3 regions of the Cedecea sp. genome follow, and region 2 is predicted to be linked to each of the others. Evidence: predicted binding sites of a transcription regulator. Region 2 holds the regulator's gene; each other region holds the start of a gene.
The links. Region 2 encodes CRP, which controls carbon source genes, mostly activating them, when cyclic AMP is high. Its sites were predicted from a motif close to ATGTGANNNNNNTCACAT; they were not measured.
Positions count from the first base shown of each region.

Region 1: the regulator CRP is predicted to act here: its motif matches at 3,603-3,620, upstream of msrB (peptide-methionine (R)-S-oxide reductase MsrB).
Region 3: the regulator CRP is predicted to act here: its motif matches at 4,107-4,124, upstream of srlA (PTS glucitol/sorbitol transporter subunit IIC).

Region 1 is NZ_DASYBS010000051.1:30,732-36,474, reverse strand. Features, by position in the region: gene yeaG (protein kinase YeaG) at 1-156, opposite strand, end outside; gene VGM55_RS08410 (MipA/OmpV family protein) at 581-1,327, shown strand; gene VGM55_RS08405 (D-hexose-6-phosphate mutarotase) at 1,426-2,316, opposite strand; gene gapA (glyceraldehyde-3-phosphate dehydrogenase) at 2,400-3,395, opposite strand; gene msrB (peptide-methionine (R)-S-oxide reductase MsrB) at 3,740-4,153, shown strand; gene VGM55_RS08390 (YeaC family protein) at 4,193-4,474, shown strand; gene VGM55_RS08385 (glycoside hydrolase family 18 protein) at 4,524-5,743, opposite strand, start outside.
Region 2 is NZ_DASYBS010000153.1:14,150-19,892, reverse strand. Features, by position in the region: gene argD (bifunctional acetylornithine/succinyldiaminopimelate transaminase) at 1-1,018, shown strand, start outside; gene VGM55_RS24365 (YccS/YhfK family putative transporter) at 1,021-3,105, opposite strand; gene crp (cAMP-activated global transcriptional regulator CRP) at 3,167-3,799, opposite strand; gene VGM55_RS24355 (OsmC family protein) at 4,113-4,517, shown strand; gene VGM55_RS24350 (phosphoribulokinase) at 4,555-5,424, opposite strand; gene VGM55_RS24345 (YheU family protein) at 5,515-5,733, opposite strand; gene VGM55_RS24340 (hydrolase) at 5,735-5,743, opposite strand, start outside.
Region 3 is NZ_DASYBS010000096.1:181,356-187,098, reverse strand. Features, by position in the region: gene recA (recombinase RecA) at 1-621, opposite strand, end outside; gene pncC (nicotinamide-nucleotide amidase) at 707-1,216, opposite strand; gene VGM55_RS15760 (metal ABC transporter substrate-binding protein) at 1,348-2,226, opposite strand; gene VGM55_RS15755 (metal ABC transporter permease) at 2,223-3,107, opposite strand; gene VGM55_RS15750 (metal ABC transporter ATP-binding protein) at 3,104-3,799, opposite strand; gene srlA (PTS glucitol/sorbitol transporter subunit IIC) at 4,202-4,750, shown strand; gene srlE (PTS glucitol/sorbitol transporter subunit IIB) at 4,760-5,728, shown strand; gene srlB (PTS glucitol/sorbitol transporter subunit IIA) at 5,740-5,743, shown strand, end outside.

The DNA.
Region 1 (5,743 bases), on a different contig from region 2:
GACCATCACTGGTTCACCAATGGCCGTCAATAGCCGTTCTGCCGCATTGGCATAGGCACTGCGATCTTGTTTACAGATAGCAAGAAATTCCTGCAGTGTGAACTCTTCGTCCTTGGCAGCTTCATAACGCTGGCGATAGTGATCGAATATATTCATGGCATGCCGTCCTTTCGTTTTTAGCACAGGTTAAAGAGCCGTTGGTATGTGTAGTAGGGGCTCCCCGGAAGACGTCTGCTAAATAAACAGCAACCCTTGTGCCAGGTTGATACCGGGCATCGATGCTGCCGTATCAGCTAATCACCTTCCTAAAATAAAGCGTAGATGGCATTTGCAAAACTTGCATACGGTCAAAACTCAATTTCAATGACATATCAATAACTCATCCTAAAAATTTCGCTTTTGAGATAAGCGGCAGAGTTCGCTTTCACATGGCTGACATAAAGATGAAAATCCGCCGTCATCTGACTGCAGGATGCTAATGAGTTGGCTGAAGGTTGTGATTAAGTAAATTATTTGGGATGGGAGCCAAGGGCGGTTACACTTCTTGCGCTGATTATTTGATTAAAGGACTGAAAGGATTGTGACCAAATTCAAACTTCTCGCATTAGGCGTACTGCTTGCCTCCTCCGTTAGCGCCGTACACGCAGAGGGCCCATGGTCTATTGGGGCCGGTGCGCTGGTATCGCCAAACCCTTATAAAGGCGACCAGAACCGCGTTTATCCGGCTCCTCTGCTTGGCTATGAAGGTGACAATTTCTACTTCCGCGGCTTCAACGCGGGTTACTACCTGTGGAATGACGAAGCCGACAAGCTCTCCGTGACCGCCTACTACTCGCCGCTGCATTTCAGGCCGAAAGACAGCAACTACGACAGTATGCGCGCGCTGGATTACCGCCATTCTACCGTGATGGCTGGCCTTTCCTGGGTGCATAACACGGATTATGGTTTCCTGCGTACTGTGCTGGCCGGGGATATCCTCGACAACAGCAACGGCATCACCTGGGATACCGCCTGGCTGTACCGCTACAACGCCGATAGCCTGACGCTGACGCCGGGCGTGGGTGTTGTCTGGGACAGCAAGAAACAGAACGATTACTACTACGGCGTAAGCGGCAAAGAAGCGAACCGGAGTGGCCTGAACGAATATGACGCCGGCAACAGCTGGTCGCCATACGTTGAGCTGTCCGTCAACTACAAGCTGAACGCAGACTGGAATGTATTTGGTATGGGTCGCTACATGCGCCTGTCCAAAGAAGTGACCGACAGCCCAATGGTCGACAGTAACTGGACCGGCGTGCTGCTGACGGGTGTGAACTACAGCTTCTAATGGGTGCAAGTCATGCACTAAAACGGGGCGCTTGCGCCCCGTTTGCTTTTCTGTGGTGCAGAGGCTTACCGCCTTTGCCCTAAGCGGGTGAAACCCGCTTAGCCTTTCTTCGCCACGCTGATGGTCTGGCTCAGGCGAGTCGGTTTCTCCGCGCTGGCTTTTTGCTTTTTAGACGCGCAGGCGGTCTCTACGCAGACGAAGGTTTTGTAGCCGTCATCCGGCATATCACCCATCGAAATGGACAGCGCCGGACCCGTGTTCCAGCCCACCACGTTGTAATGATGGTGATGAACCACGTTCAGGGTGCGTTTCAGGCTGCTTGCGTCGTGAATGACGCTGCACTCCTCCGGCTCCAGGTAGAGGCGATCGGTGCGGTCCGGGAAGGTCTGCACGCCGTCGGTAAGCTGGCCAGCCGCTTCATTCAGTACCTTATCGATGTAAGGCTTGCCGAGGCCGCTGACTTTCACATCTGCGATATCGCCGACGTTGAAGTAGGTGTGCAGGGCCGAAGTGGTTTCGAACTCACCGTGCGCTTCCAGCTCAATTTCGCAGGTTTTCCCTAACTTGAAGCGGGCATACAGCGTGAACTCATGCGGCCACAGTTTCAGCGTTTCTTCGTTGTTATGCAGCTCAAAGGTCAGGACCACGCCGTTGGCGTCTTCGTTGTGCGCGCTCAGCGTCCACGGCAGGTTACGGGCAAAGCCGTGCGCTGGCAGGCCAGCCTTTTCCGCCGGGCCAAACCATGGCCAGCAAATCGGTACGCCGCCGCGCAGCGCTTTCCCTTTATGGAAAGGCGTGATGTCGCTCAGCCACAGCACTTCATCTTCTCCGACAGGCTGCCAGGAGAGCAGGTGAGCGCCCTGAAGCGCGAAGGACGCCCGCACCTGTGGATGATCGACCACGATGACGTCCAGCTCATCGTTTACGCGGCGGGTAAGGGAGGGGGTAATTTGTTCGACGACCGGAAGTGCAAAAATTTTATTAATCATTTCTTATTTCCTCAGTCCTGGGTCTTTCAGGCAAAAAAAAGGGCGACCGAAGTCGCCCCATAGGATCAGGTTCTCATCTCAACTTATTTGGAGATGTGAGCAATCAGATCCAGTACTTTGTTGGAGTAGCCAGTTTCGTTGTCGTACCAGGAAACCAGTTTCACAAAGTTGTCGTTCAGTGCGATACCTGCTTTAGCATCGAACACGGAAGTCAGTACTTCGCCGTTGAAGTCGGTAGAAACTACGTCATCTTCGGTGTAGCCCAGAACGCCTTTCATTGCGCCTTCGGAAGCAGCTTTGATTGCTTTCTTAATTTCTTCGTAAGAAGCAGCTTTTTCCAGACGAACGGTCAGGTCAACAACGGACACGTTAGGGGTAGGAACGCGGAACGCCATACCGGTCAGTTTGCCTTTCAGCTCTGGCAGTACAACGCCTACCGCTTTAGCAGCACCGGTAGAAGAAGGGATGATGTTCTGAGCTGCGCCGCGGCCGCCGCGCCAGTCTTTGTGAGACGGGCCATCAACGGTTTTCTGAGTCGCGGTGGTAGCGTGAACGGTGGTCATCAGGCCTTCAACGATACCGAAGTTGTCGTTGATAACTTTAGCCAGTGGTGCCAGGCAGTTGGTGGTGCAGGATGCGTTGGAAACGATGTCCTGGCCAGCGTATTTTTCGAAGTTAGCACCGCGAACGAACATTGGGGTGTTGTCTTTGGAAGGACCAGTCAGAACAACTTTTTTCGCGCCAGCAGTGATGTGCTTACGCGCGGTTTCGTCAGTCAGGAACAGACCCGTTGCTTCAGCAACAACGTCAACGTTCACTTCGTTCCACTTCAGGTTAGCCGGGTCACGTTCTGCGGTAACACGGATAGTTTTACCGTTAACAACCAGGTTGCCGTCTTTAACTTCAACAGTACCGTTGAAACGACCGTGAGTTGAGTCGTACTTCAGCATGTAAGCCATATAGTCAGCGTCTAACAGGTCGTTGATTGCAACGATTTCGATGTCAGAACGTTCCTGAGCAGCACGGAAAACGATACGGCCGATACGACCAAAACCGTTGATACCTACTTTGATAGTCATAGTATTCCACCAGCTATTTTTTAGTGAATAAAAGGTTGGCTGTAAAATTACAAAAACCTTACGCAGCGTCAAGCGGAATCGTGTCAATCATTGCGACAAATCAATCCTGTGACCAGGGTTTGTACGACTGAACGCCTCACGCTTCCTTTTGGGCTTAAATCCAAATGGGGACGATGCGGGGGATTTTAAACGCCAGTCCCAACAATAATGTGATTCACGTCACGCTTTGTGCCGTGCCAGAATTTCAGGCCTAAGTTTAGAACAAAAACCAGCACGGCGTTGTTAATTTTTTGTTAGAATGGTGCCGTGAGCTGTCCCAATTGAACTGACCGAGATGTACGCCTATGTCTAATCAATTACCCCCTGATTCAAATAAGAAAAACCTCAGTGAGATGCAATATTACGTGACCCAGAAGCACGGCACAGAACCCCCGTATTCAGGGCGTTTACTGCATAACAAACGCGACGGGATTTATCACTGCCTGGTGTGCGACGCGCCGCTGTTTCTTTCGGAAACGAAATATGACTCCGGCTGCGGCTGGCCTAGCTTTTACGAGCCGGTTAATCCGGACGCTATCCGCTATCTGACCGATAACTCCCACGGTATGGAACGCGTTGAAATTCGCTGCGGTACCTGCGATGCGCATCTTGGCCATGTGTTCCCGGACGGCCCTCAGCCAACCGGTGAACGTTATTGCGTCAATTCTGCTTCTCTTAGCTTTACAGATGAGCAAAACGGCGAGCAGGTTGATGGTTGAAGAATCGATTCAGCTAATTATTCCTCTGCGGGGTGAAAAATGAGCAATTTGGATGAGATGTTAAGCGTGATGACGCCGGAGATTTACCAGCGTCTGACGACGGCCGTCGAACTGGGTAAATGGCCCGACGGCGTGGCGTTAACCCCGGAGCAGAAGGACAATAGCCTGCAGCTGGTGATGCTGTGGCAGGCGCGCCACAACACGGATGCGCAGCACATGACCATCGACACCAACGGCCAGATGGTGATGAAGAGCAAGCAGCAGCTGAAAGCGGAGTTTGGCATCGAGCCCGCGCCGTTTGTGACCATGAAGCTGCAATAAGTAAAAAGGGAGGCTTTATCGCCTCCCTTATTTTTTATCGTGTTACTGATTATTTAGCGTGATCAATGCCCAGTGACTCGGCGAGCTGCTTCGCCAACTGATTGTTGTCATCCGCGCCGTACTCCCAGAACATCGCGCCGCCCAGGCCTTTTTCTTTGATGTACTCGGCTTTGATCTTCACCGAGCGCGGGTTCTCGTAAGAAATCGCGAACAGCGGTTTACCTTCAGCAGACTTCAGCGTCAGGTACGGCACCTTCGCGTCGTCATCCCACTCTTCGGTAAAGCGCTTGTGAGGATCGTTCAGCATCTTCTTTACCAGGTCGTTATATTTGACGTAAGTGTCTTTCGTCAAATCCACGCCCAGCGCGGTTTTAAACAGCTCCAGCTCGCGTTCACCGAAGTAGGGCTGCGTTACAGGGTTTTTCTGCGCATCGGGTTTTGACCAGTCGATGCCTGGCTCTACGGCGCGCTTAGGTACGCGGCCATAGAAGCCGATGCCCAGGTTCATCTGCTGCGGTTTCAGCCCGGCGGCCAGGTAGTTATTCACCACGAAGTCAGCGCTGTATTTGTCGGCTTCGGCCACCGTCGGCCATTTTTTCGAATCATAAAGATTCGAGTTGAAGTACTGCGTGCCGTACGCCATGTCGTAGGTCATCAGGTTGATGTAGTTCAGCACCGGCGCAATGGCCTTCACATCAACCCAGCTTTTCGGGCTTTCGGCGTTGGCCCCGACGGCAATAGTAACCAGTTTTTTATCGCCCACGGCTTTACGCAGCTCTTTCAGCAGGGCGGTGAAGTTATCCCGGTCCGCGTCGAGCTTATCAACCAGCCCCCACGCGCCGTTGACCGGGAACTCCCAGTCGAGATCGATCCCGTCCAGGCCATACTTATCCATCACTTCCTGTACGGAGCGGATAAACACCGCACGGTTTTCAGGCGTTGCCGCAGCGGCAGAGAAACCACGCGCGCCCCAGCCGCCCACCGACAGCAATATTTTCAGCTGTGGATTCTGTTTCCGCAGCGTCGGGAGGGTTTCAAGGTCAGAGATAACTTTGGGGGAAAGATAGATTTGATGGAGCTTTGACGCGTCTTTCAGGGCTTCGTTGGTTTCGCCTTTCTCGTCGTTATAAATCAGGCCAAAGGAGTAATTGAGGTGGGTAATCTGGCGCACATCAAGCTTATTGATATCCCCCCCGGGGCCGGCAGTAACGTCGCCGCCGCCGTTGAAGTAACCCACGGAAAGCAAAGATTCAGCCTGCGCAACGCCGC
Region 2 (5,743 bases):
GACCCAGGGTGAAACCCTATGGCACACCAGCAACGTTTTTACCAATGAGCCTGCCCTGAAGCTTGCCCGTAAGCTGATTGACGCCACCTTTGCCGAGCGCGTCGTCTTTATGAACTCCGGCACAGAGGCGAATGAAACGGCCTTTAAGCTGGCCCGCTACTATGCTTCGACTCGCCACAGCCCGTACAAAAGTAAAATCATTGCCTTCTACAATGCGTTTCACGGCCGCTCGCTGTTTACCGTCTCCGTTGGCGGGCAGGCTAAATACTCCGACGGCTTTGGTCCGAAACCGGCCGACATTATCCACGTTCCCTACAACGACCTTGCGGCGGTAAAAGCCGTAATGGATGATCATACCTGTGCGGTAGTGGTGGAGCCCATTCAGGGGGAAGGCGGCGTCACGGCGGCTACGCCGGAGTTCCTCCAGGGGCTGCGTGATTTGTGTGATGAGCACCAGGCGCTGCTGGTGTTTGATGAAGTGCAGTCTGGAATGGGGCGCACGGGTGAGCTGTTTGCTTACATTAACTACGGCGTCACCCCGGATATTCTGACCAGCGCCAAAGCCCTCGGCGGTGGTTTCCCGGTGAGCGCGATGCTGACCACCCATGAGATTGCTTCCGCATTTCACGTGGGCAGCCACGGTTCAACCTACGGCGGTAATCCGCTGGCGTGCGCAGTGGCCGGGGCGGCTTTCGATATCATCAATACGCCAGAAGTTCTCAAAGGCGTGGCGGCCAAACGTCAGCTTTTCGTTGAACAACTGCAGAAGATCAACGCGCAGTTTGATCTGTTTAGCGACATTCGCGGCATGGGGCTGTTGATTGGCGCAGAACTTAACGAGAAATACAAAGGGCGCGCGCGCGAGTTTCTCTATGCGGGCGCGGCAGAAGGCGTGATGGTGTTGAACGCCGGGCCGGACGTTATGCGTTTCGCGCCTTCGCTTATCGTTGATGACGCGGATATCGTGGAAGGAATGCAGCGCTTCGCCAAAGCGGTTGCCCACGTGGTGGCGGGTTAAAACTAACCCGAGCGCCGCAGGCGGCGGCTCAGCCAGATCCCATGATGAGGCCGCTGGCGCCAGGCTACCGAGGAGATGGTATGCATGGTGTTCAGGTGGCCAATAATCCGCTGTAAATGCTGCTCCATGGTGCTTAACGGCCCCGTGGGCAGCGTGTCTGAATCCAGAATATTGGCGTCGTTCGACCCGCCAGGCCCGTCGTACTCCAGCCTTTGCTGGCAGCGCTGTAAGCCAATTTCACAAGACTGCAGATACTTTTGTGCCAGGTCCGGCGTGAGCATGTTGTGCTCACGTGCCAGAGTGGTCATGGCGTTGATGTGCTCGACGATGAACTGGCTGTGGGTCACCCAGAGCTTCATGTCTGCCAGATAATGAGAGTTAAACCCAGGCTCTTGCATCGCTTGGTTGAGCGAGTTAAACAGCGCATTATGTGCCTGGTTGACCCGCATGCGTTGCCAGGCCAGCGGCGTGGGTTCCGGATCGTTGCTCAGTATCAGGCGAATGGCGTCCTGATCGGCCTCGAGCGCGTCGTGGGCGTTCTGACGCAGTAGGCCAGTTTGCCACTGTGGCCAAAGCCAGATCATGCCGCCAAAGGCTATCAGGCAGCCGAGCAGCGTGTCGATAAGCCGCGGAATGATGTAGCTTTCGGCGCTTAGGGTAATGAGCTGCAGGGTATATACCGCCGTAACGGTAAAGCCGATGGTGGCCCAGCCGTAGCTTTTGCGAATGAACAGATAGCTCACCAGGGTAATCATCAGCATCGCCAGTAGGGTGTAGCTGTCCGGAACGTGGAAGTGCAGGGTAATACCGGCGATACACAGCCCAGCCATGGTGCCTGCCGCCCTGTGCACAATACGTACCCGCGTTGCGCCATAGCCGTTTTGAGTCACGAACATCACCGTCATCAGGATCCAGTACGGTTTAGGCAGATGTAAGAAAGACCCAAGCAGGCTGGCAATCGTCAGCATTACGCCCAGGCGTGCGGAGCTGCGCAGCGCCGATGATTTGAAAGAAAGGTAGTTTTTCAGCGCCGGGAAGAAAGGCAGTCGGCGTTCCCTGTCTTCCATTAAATCCCTCACGTACAGCGGACGCTGGGTTTTCAGCACCCGGGCTATGCGGCTGAAATGGTAGTGACAAAATTGACCAACCGGATTATCCGGGTTCTGACGGGCGATCTTTTCCAGGGCGTCGATCTGTTTGTCCATGGTAAAGCGCGTCGGGTAGCGGTGATAGAGAATATCGTCTGCCAGCACCCGCAGGCGCGCGGCGATGGTTTGGGCATTCCAGCGGATCACGGCTTCCGCATGACTTTGCTCGACCAGCTTCTGAACCTCTTCTGGCTGATGCAGGCTCACCGAAATGTGTTCCTGCAAATCCAGTGCGACCTGGAAAGCGCGCAGCAGGCGCTTGTAGCCGTTTTGCTGGTTAGCCGACAGCATATGCAGCTGCTGGTAGCAGATGGTTATCAGGTCGACGGCTTTTTGCTGGCGGGCAAGTAAGGGAGGCAGCGCTTTTTCCGGATCGGTGTGCTGGGTCAGCAGGCTGTATTTTGCCTCACAGTAGTCCGCAAGCTGACGGTACAGCAGGCTTAGCGACTCTCTGAGCGGCTGTTCACGCCATAGTCTGAACCAGAACCAGTTGAACGCGCCGTACCAGATGGTGCCGGAGATATAGAGCACCATCGGTTTCCAGATAGGCATGTTACCAGCCATGCTGAGCGTGAAGATTGCGGCAATCAGCGACGCGGGCAGCAGGCGAGCATGCAGTGAGCTTATTTCCGCCGTGACGCCGAGCAGCAGGGCCATAACGATTAATATCGCAGGCAGCGGGACGTGGGTATAAAGCAGCAGAAGCTGCATGATTAGGCTGCTGACGGCGAACAGGCCGCCGCCAATGATCAAACGTTTGAAGAAGCGTTTATGCGGCGTGTCCAGCCCGGCAATGTTGCAGCAGGCAGGCACTAACGAGAAAAGCAGGCCATTTTGCAGGCTGTCGAGGACCAGGCCGATAGCCACGGGTAGACACAGCACCAGCGTTTGCCGCAGCGCGTAGTTAACTTCCGGGTGATAAATTAATCTCTTCCACATAGCCTGAATTGTAGAGACAAAAAAGGCGTGTTACCGAAGCGACACGCCTTTATGGGGCTAATTAACGCGTGCCGTAAACGACAATCGTTTTACCGTGTGCGGAAATGAGATTCTGGTCTTCCAGCATTTTCAGAATACGGCCAACGGTTTCGCGGGAGCAGCCCACGATCTGACCGATTTCCTGGCGGGTGATTTTAATCTGCATCCCGTCCGGGTGGGTCATGGCGTCCGGCTGTTTAGCCAGGTTCAGCAGCGTCTGTGCGATGCGGCCGGTCACGTCCAGGAAGGCGAGGTTGCCGACTTTCTCGGAGGTAACCTGCAGGCGGCGTGCCATCTGGGAAGACAGACGCATCAGGATGTCCGGGTTGACCTGAATCAGCTGACGGAATTTTTTATAGGAAATTTCAGCTACTTCACAGGCTGTCTTGGCACGAACCCAGGCGCTACGCTCCTGACCTTCTTCGAACAAGCCTAATTCACCAATGAAATCACCCTGATTCAGATAAGAAAGGATCATCTCCTTGCCTTCTTCATCTTTAATCAGAACAGCTACGGAGCCTTTGACGATGTAATACAGCGTCTCCGCCTTTTCACCCTGGTGAATCAGCGTGCTCTTCGACGGATACTTATGAATGTGGCAATGAGACAAGAACCATTCGAGAGTCGGGTCTGTTTGCGGTTTGCCAAGCACCATGCGCGGTTATCCTCTGTTATAAACTGGCTACCAAAGACAAGACTCGGAACCTCTTGTCTGGCGTTGCAATCGTGAAATTTTCCCATACCCTGGGAACTGGCGGGCAGGTCAATCCTGCGGCCTGTAATTAGTCGTTTCCTCTGCTTGCGGCATAAACGTCTCTGTATCGCAGCAGCATCCGAATTGTTTTAGCATAGCTTTTGGTAAGTGTCTTGTCTTGTCTCGTTTCAGCATGACTTGGATCGCCTTACGTTGCCAGTTTTGACGTAGACGCGTAATCTGAAAGAATATTTTCTCAACAGGAGTAGGCAAAATGCAGGCACGTGTTAAATGGGTGGAAGGCATGACCTTCCTCGGGGAGTCCGCTTCTGGCCACCAGATCTTGATGGACGGTAATTCTGGTGATAAAGCGCCAAGCCCAATGGAAATGCTGCTGATGGCGGCGGGCGGCTGTAGCGCCATTGACGTGGTGTCGATTTTGCAAAAAGGTCGCCACGACGTGATGGATTGTGAAGTCAAGCTGACCTCTGAGCGCCGTGAAGAAGCGCCGCGCCTGTTCACCCATATTAATCTGCACTTTGTGGTTACCGGAAAAGAGCTGAAGGATAGCGCCGTATCGCGCGCGGTCGATCTTTCTGCTGAAAAGTATTGTTCGGTAGCGCTGATGCTTGGGAAAGCGGCAAACATTACCCACAGCTATGAAGTGATCGAAGCATAAAGATCAAAAAGGCGGCATTCACGCCGCCTCTGCCGAATCAGGCAATCTTCCTGCCTTCCGCCAGTCGCTGCACCAGCGGCCCCATAATCAGCTCCATCGCCAGCCCCATTTTCCCGCCAGGCACCACCAGAGTGTTGATGTGGGAGATAAACGATCCTTGCAGCATCGCCAGCAGATAAGGGAAGTCGATATCGTCCAGCCCGCGGAAATGGATAACCACGAAGCTTTCGTCCAGCGACGGAATGGCACGTGCGGCAAACGGGTTAGAGGTATCCACCGTCGGGACGCGCTGGAAGTTAATATGGGTGCGTGAGAACTGCGGCGTAATGAAGTTGATGTAATCGTCCATCGAACGCACGACGGAGTCCATCACCGCTTCCCGCGAATGGCCGCGCTCGCCGGTGTCGCGAACCAGCTTCTGAATCCATTCCAGGTTAACAATAGGCACCACGCCAACCAGCAAATCCACGCAGTCTGCTACGTTATGTTGCGGGGTGACAACGCCGCCGTGCAGGCCTTCATAAAACAGCACGTCGGTTGGTTCCGGCAGCGGCTGCCACGGCGTAAAGGTACCCGGCACCTGGTTCCACGGCACGGCTTCATCGTAGGTATGCAGATATTTACGTGATTGACCTTTGCCGCTCTGGCCGTATTCGATAAAGGTTTGTTCCAGTAAACCGAAGTCGTTGGCTTCTGGCCCAAAATAGCTGATGTGGCGGCCCGCATCACGCGCCTTGCGGATGGCCATATCCATTTCCGGGCGGGTATAGCGGTGGAAGCTGTCGCCTTCAACCTCGGCGGCACGCAGATTGAGCTGCTGGAAAATCTTGCGGAAGGCAAGGCTGGTGGTGGTGGTTCCGGCGCCGCTGGAACCTGTTACCGCAATAACCGGGTGTTTGGCTGACATAAGGTGACAACTCCATGAGGGATCGGAAAAAGGTCTGGTTTCTGGTTGTTATACTTTTCAGCCAGTATAGATCACCCCGCCGGTTAGCGGTCAGCCACGAAACTGCCCGCGCGGCATAATATTTACCGTTTCATGGAGTTCAGACCAAACCAGCACGGCTTCGCCGCTTTGCAACTGGCGCTTCACGTCGGCGACTTTTTGCGTCAGCGAGCGCTCCTGCTCACCATAATCGGTGCCTTCGCGTAATACAAAAGATTCAATCAAACTGTCGAGGGTTTCAGGGGCGAGATCTTGCCAGGGAATGATCATTTCAGTGGTC
Region 3 (5,743 bases), on a different contig from region 2:
CGGGTTACCAAACATGACGCCAATCTTCATACGGATCTGGTTGATGAAGATAAGCAGCGTGTTTGACTGCTTCAGGTTACCCGCCAGCTTACGCATTGCCTGACTCATCATGCGTGCCGCAAGGCCCATGTGAGAGTCACCGATTTCACCTTCGATTTCCGCCTTCGGCGTCAGCGCGGCAACGGAGTCGACGATGATGACGTCAACGGCACCGGAACGGGCAAGTGCGTCACAGATTTCCAGCGCTTGCTCACCGGTATCCGGCTGAGAACACAGCAGGTTGTCGATGTCTACGCCCAGCTTCTTGGCATAGACAGGATCCAGCGCATGCTCGGCATCGATGAACGCACAGGTTTTACCTTCACGCTGCGCAGCAGCAATAACCTGCAGAGTCAGTGTGGTCTTACCGGAGGATTCAGGCCCGTAGATTTCTACGATACGCCCCATTGGCAGGCCGCCTGCGCCTAAAGCAATGTCCAGTGAAAGTGAACCAGTAGAGATCGTTTCCACGTCCATGGAACGGTCTTCACCCAGACGCATGATGGAGCCTTTACCAAATTGCTTTTCAATTTGGCCCAGTGCTGCCGCTAACGCCTTCTGTTTGTTTTCGTCGATAGCCATTTCTACTCCTGTCGTGCTGAGTGATGCGATAAGTCGCAACGCCGCGTTCTCAATACTGTTTCGTTGAGGCAATTATACTGTACAGTCATACAGTATCAAGTTTATTTTTTAGAAAATCATCCCACAGGCTCTGCAGGGCGTATTCCGTGGCCTGACGGCGGACGGCATCGCGGTCGCCGTCAAAGCGCAGCACTTTTGCCAGCGTTCTGCCGTGCTTATCCGCAAAACCAAACCACACGGTACCGACCGGTTTTTCAGGCGTGCCGCCATCTGGCCCGGCGATACCGCTGACAGAAACCGCATAATCCGCTTTCGCGGCGGCAAGCGCACCTTGCGCCATCTCAAGCACCACGCCTTCGCTGACGGCACCATAGGCTTCCAGCGTCAGCGCATTTACGCCGATCAGCTGATGCTTGGCTTCGTTGCTGTAGGTCACAAAGCCTCGCTCAAACCAGGCTGAACTCCCCGACACGTCGGTAATCACTTTCGCTATCCAGCCGCCGGTACAGGACTCTGCGGTGGTCACGGTGGCCCCAAGCTGCCCGAGGGCATTCCCTACCCGCTTGCTTAGCTCAAACAATGCGCTGTCTGTCATGCTGGCTCCGATTGTAGACATATCATTACCCAACACGATAGCACTTTACGGGCGTTGCAGGGGATTACATCGGGATACTCGGGAGGGATTCCAGAAATGAAACGGCCAGCGGGGGCTGGCCGGATTTAATGCTATTTCATGCTGTCGGCGATGGTGTTCACGTTATGTTTGAACGCCTTTTCGTAGGAGCTTGCCGGGCCGCCGGGGCCAGAAAGTGCCTCAGGATAAAGCTCACCGCCAGGCTTGGCGCCGGTCGCGCTGGCAATTTGTTTCACCAGGCGCGGGTCGGTCTGGTTTTCGATGAAGTAGGTAGAGATGTGTTCCTCTTTCAGCTGTTTAATTAAAGAGGCAACATCGCTGGCGCTAGCCTGGGCTTCAGTAGAAAAGCCCACCGGCGCCAGGAACGTCACACCATAAGCCTCGCCAAAGTAACCGAATGCATCATGGCTGGTCAGAACTTTGCGTTTAGTCTGCGGTACGTCCGCAAAGCGTTTTTTCGCCCAGCTATCGAGTTGCTTCAGGCGTGCTGCATAGCTGTCACCGCTACTGCGGATTGCGGCAGCATCTTCAGGATCAGCAGCGATCAATGCGGCGGCAATGTTCTGAGCATAAACCGCCCCGTTTGCCGCGCTGTTCCAGGCATGTGGATCAGTAATCGATTTGCCGTCTTCTTCCATGCTGCGGGTGTTAATCCCCTGTGAAGCGACGATAACTTTGCCTTTGTAGCCGGACGCCGTCACCAGGCGATCCATCCACCCTTCCATGCCGAGCCCGCTAACGATAACCACATCTGCGTTGCGAAGCGCCACGCTGTCTTTTGGCGACGGCTCGAAGCTATGCGGGTCGCCGTCCGGCCCCACCAGGCTGGTGACCTTCACATGGTCACCGCCAACCTGTTTAGCCATGTCGGCCAGCACGGTAAAACTTGCCACTACATTCAGCGTTTTCGCTGCAGCCATCTGGCTGGAGAGCGCCAGAGCCAGCGCAATACCTATCCCTAAACGTTTCATTTAACCCCCTTTATGATTGCCAATTTCCTACGCAGCAGGCTCCCTGCAAGCACGCTGCGCGGTCCGAAAAGTATTGAGATAAAAAATGCGACACTCGCGGTGAGCACGATGGCCGGCCCGGCGGGTAACGAGGCATAGAAAGACCACACCAGCCCTAACCAGGCGCAAATCAGGCCACACGCGACGGCAAGCGCGATCGAACCCGGCAATGTCTTAGCCCAGCAGCGCGCGGCAATGGCGGGCAGCATCATGAGGCCGACGGACATTAATGTACCGAGGATCTGGAAACCCGCCACCAGGTTGAGCACCAGCAGCGCCAGAAACGTGCCGTGGATCAGCGACGGCAGCAGCCGATTGTTCACCTGTAAAAAGCTGCGGTCAAACGACTCCATCACCAGCCCGCGATAGAGCAACGCCAGCGCAATCAGCGTCACGCTCGCAATCAGGCCCACAAACTTAATGGCCTCGCCATCAACGGCGAGAATCGAGCCAAACAGGAGGTGTAGCAGGTCAACGCTTGAACCGCGCAAAGAAATCAACGTTACGCCGAGCGCCAGCGAGCCAAGGTAGAAGCCGGCAAAGCTGGCATCTTCTTTTAACGGCGTCCGCGCACTCACCCAGCCGGAAAGCAAAGCCACCAGCACCCCGGCGACAAAACCTCCGACGCCCATCGCCACCAGCGACATGCCGGCCACTAAATAGCCCACGGCGACGCCGGGCAAAATGGCGTGGGAAAGCGCATCCCCCACCAGGCTCATGCGGCGCAACAGTAAAAAGATCCCAAGCGGAACGGTACTTAATGAAAGCGACAGGCAAGCCACCAGCGCACGACGCATAAACCCGTAGGCCACAAAGGGCTCAATAAAAAGGTGATAAATCATGCGGTTTGTACCAGGCGTGGGCGAAAGGAAGCATACTGAGCCAACGCTTCATCGGCGTTGCCCCACTGGTAGCCATCCGGGGTAAGCAGCAGCACGTCAGGAAAGTGGCGGCGCACCAGCTCGTTGTTATGCAGCACGCTAATAAGCGTCTTGCCATCCCGATGCATCTGGCACATCAGTTCCATCAAAAATTCGCTGGTCTGTGCATCCACGCCGGTAAAGGGCTCATCAAGCAGTACCAACGGCGCTTCCTGTACCAACACACGGGCAAACAGCATACGCTGAAACTGCCCTCCGGAAAGAACATCAATCGGGCGCAGGTAATGCTCGGTTAAGCCCACACGCTCAATCGCTTCCATCACGCGTTCGCGGTGCTTACGGTGCAGGCCAGAAAACAGCCCGCGCCCCGGCCAACTTCCCATGCAAACCACGTCATAAACCGTGGCGGGAAACTGCCTGTCCATCTCCCCCAGCTGTGGCAGCCAGGCAATGCGTGGGCGAACATTGTCCTGAAAGGTCACGCTGCCGGAAATTGGCGGCAGCAGCCCGGCTAAGGTTTTTAACAGCGTCGATTTACCGCAGCCGTTAGCCCCGATCACCGCGGTCATGCTGCCCCTCTTAAAGTGGCCGCTAATAGCCGACACAACCACATTGCCGTAGTAGCCCAGCTCAAGGTTCTTCAATTCGATCATGGCAGGATGACCGCCCAGTGAATGGCGCCCCACAAAACGAGGATCAGCAATGCCACAAGGGCCACGCGCAGCAGCCCGGAAAGGCTGAATAAGGAAGAGGGAGCAACAGCGGACATACCGGCACCAATATTGTTTCGTTATAACATAACATAATCTACCGAGCCGACCTTGTAAATTTCTGTTTTACACCTCGGGATAAACGAACCCTCAATCGACCTCCTTTCCCCCCCCTCAGTCAGCAAAGCAAAAGTTTCACCGATTCTTTTACACCCAGAAATCTTTCAAATCGACAGATTTATATTTCACATTGAGATCTAAATAACATATTTACAGGTTTCAAAATGATTAATATGAGCCATCACCGGGATCAACGGTGAGCACATAACCCTACAGGAGCTAAAAATGATCGACATGATTACCCATGGGGCGGAATGGTTTATTGGCCTGTTTCAGAAAGGCGGTGAGGTCTTTACCGGCATGGTGACCGGCATTCTTCCTCTGCTGATAAGCCTGCTGGTGATAATGAACGCGCTGATTAACTTCATCGGCCAGCACCGCATTGAACGCATGGCGCAACGCTGCGCCGGCAACCCCGTATCGCGTTACCTCTTGCTTCCCTGCATCGGCACCTTTGTGTTTTGCAACCCAATGACGCTAAGCCTTGGCCGCTTTATGCCTGAGAAGTACAAACCGAGCTATTACGCAGCCGCATCGTATAGCTGCCATTCGATGAACGGTTTGTTTCCCCACATCAACCCCGGCGAGCTGTTTGTTTATCTGGGGATAGCCAGCGGGTTAACGACGCTAGGCCTGCCGCTGGCGCCGCTCGCGGTGAGCTATCTGCTGGTCGGGCTGGTCACCAACTTCTTCCGCGGCTGGATAACCGATCTCACCACCTCCATTTTCGAGAAAAAAATGGGCATCGAGCTGGAACGTCAGGTACGTCTCTAAGGAAAAATCATGACTCAAAGCATTCGTATTGAAAAAGGCCAGGGCGGATGGGGCGGCCCGTTGATGATCCCGGTCGATCCCAGCAAGAAGATCGTATACATCACCGCGGGGACCCGTCCGGCAATAGTGGATAAGCTCAGTGAAATGACCGGCTGCGAGGCAGTAGACGGTTTTAAAGACGGCGAACCTCCGGAGGCCGAGATCGCCATGGCCATCATCGACTGCGGCGGCACGCTGCGCTGCGGGCTCTACCCTAAACGGCGCATTCCGACCATTAATATCCATGCGACCGGGAAATCCGGGCCAATGGCGCAATACATCGTGGAGGATATTTATGTCTCAGGCGTCAGGGAAGAAAACATCACCTGGGCCCAGGGCGAGCCGCAGGCCGGGCCGAAAAAAGCCCCGGCACGCGACTACGACACCAGCAAAAAAATTACCGAACAAAGCGACGGCCTGCTGGCAAAAGTGGGCATGGGAATGGGCTCCGCCGTCGCCGTGCTGTTCCAGGCCGGGCGCGACACTATCGATACGGTTCTGAAAACGATTCTGCCTTTTATGGCGTTCGTTTCGGCGCTGATTGGCATCATCATGGCTTCCGGGCTGGGCGACTGGATTGCGCATGGCCTGGCTCCGCTGGCCAACAATCCTGTCGGCCTGATTACCCTCGCGCTGATTTGTTCGTTTCCCCTACTTTCACCTTTCCTCGGCCCGGGCGCGGTCATCGCGCAGGTCATCGGCGTGTTGATTGGCGTACAGATTGGTCAGGGGCATATCCCGCCTCACCTGGCGCTGCCCGCGCTGTTTGCGATTAATGCCCAGGCCGCCTGCGATTTTATTCCGGTTGGCCTGTCGCTGGCTGAAGCCAGGCAGGACACGGTGCGCGTCGGCGTTCCTTCCGTGCTGGTCGGGCGTTTTCTAACGGGCGCGCCCACCGTGCTTATTGCCTGGCTGGTGTCCGGCTTCATCTATCAATAAGGAAGCACATCATGC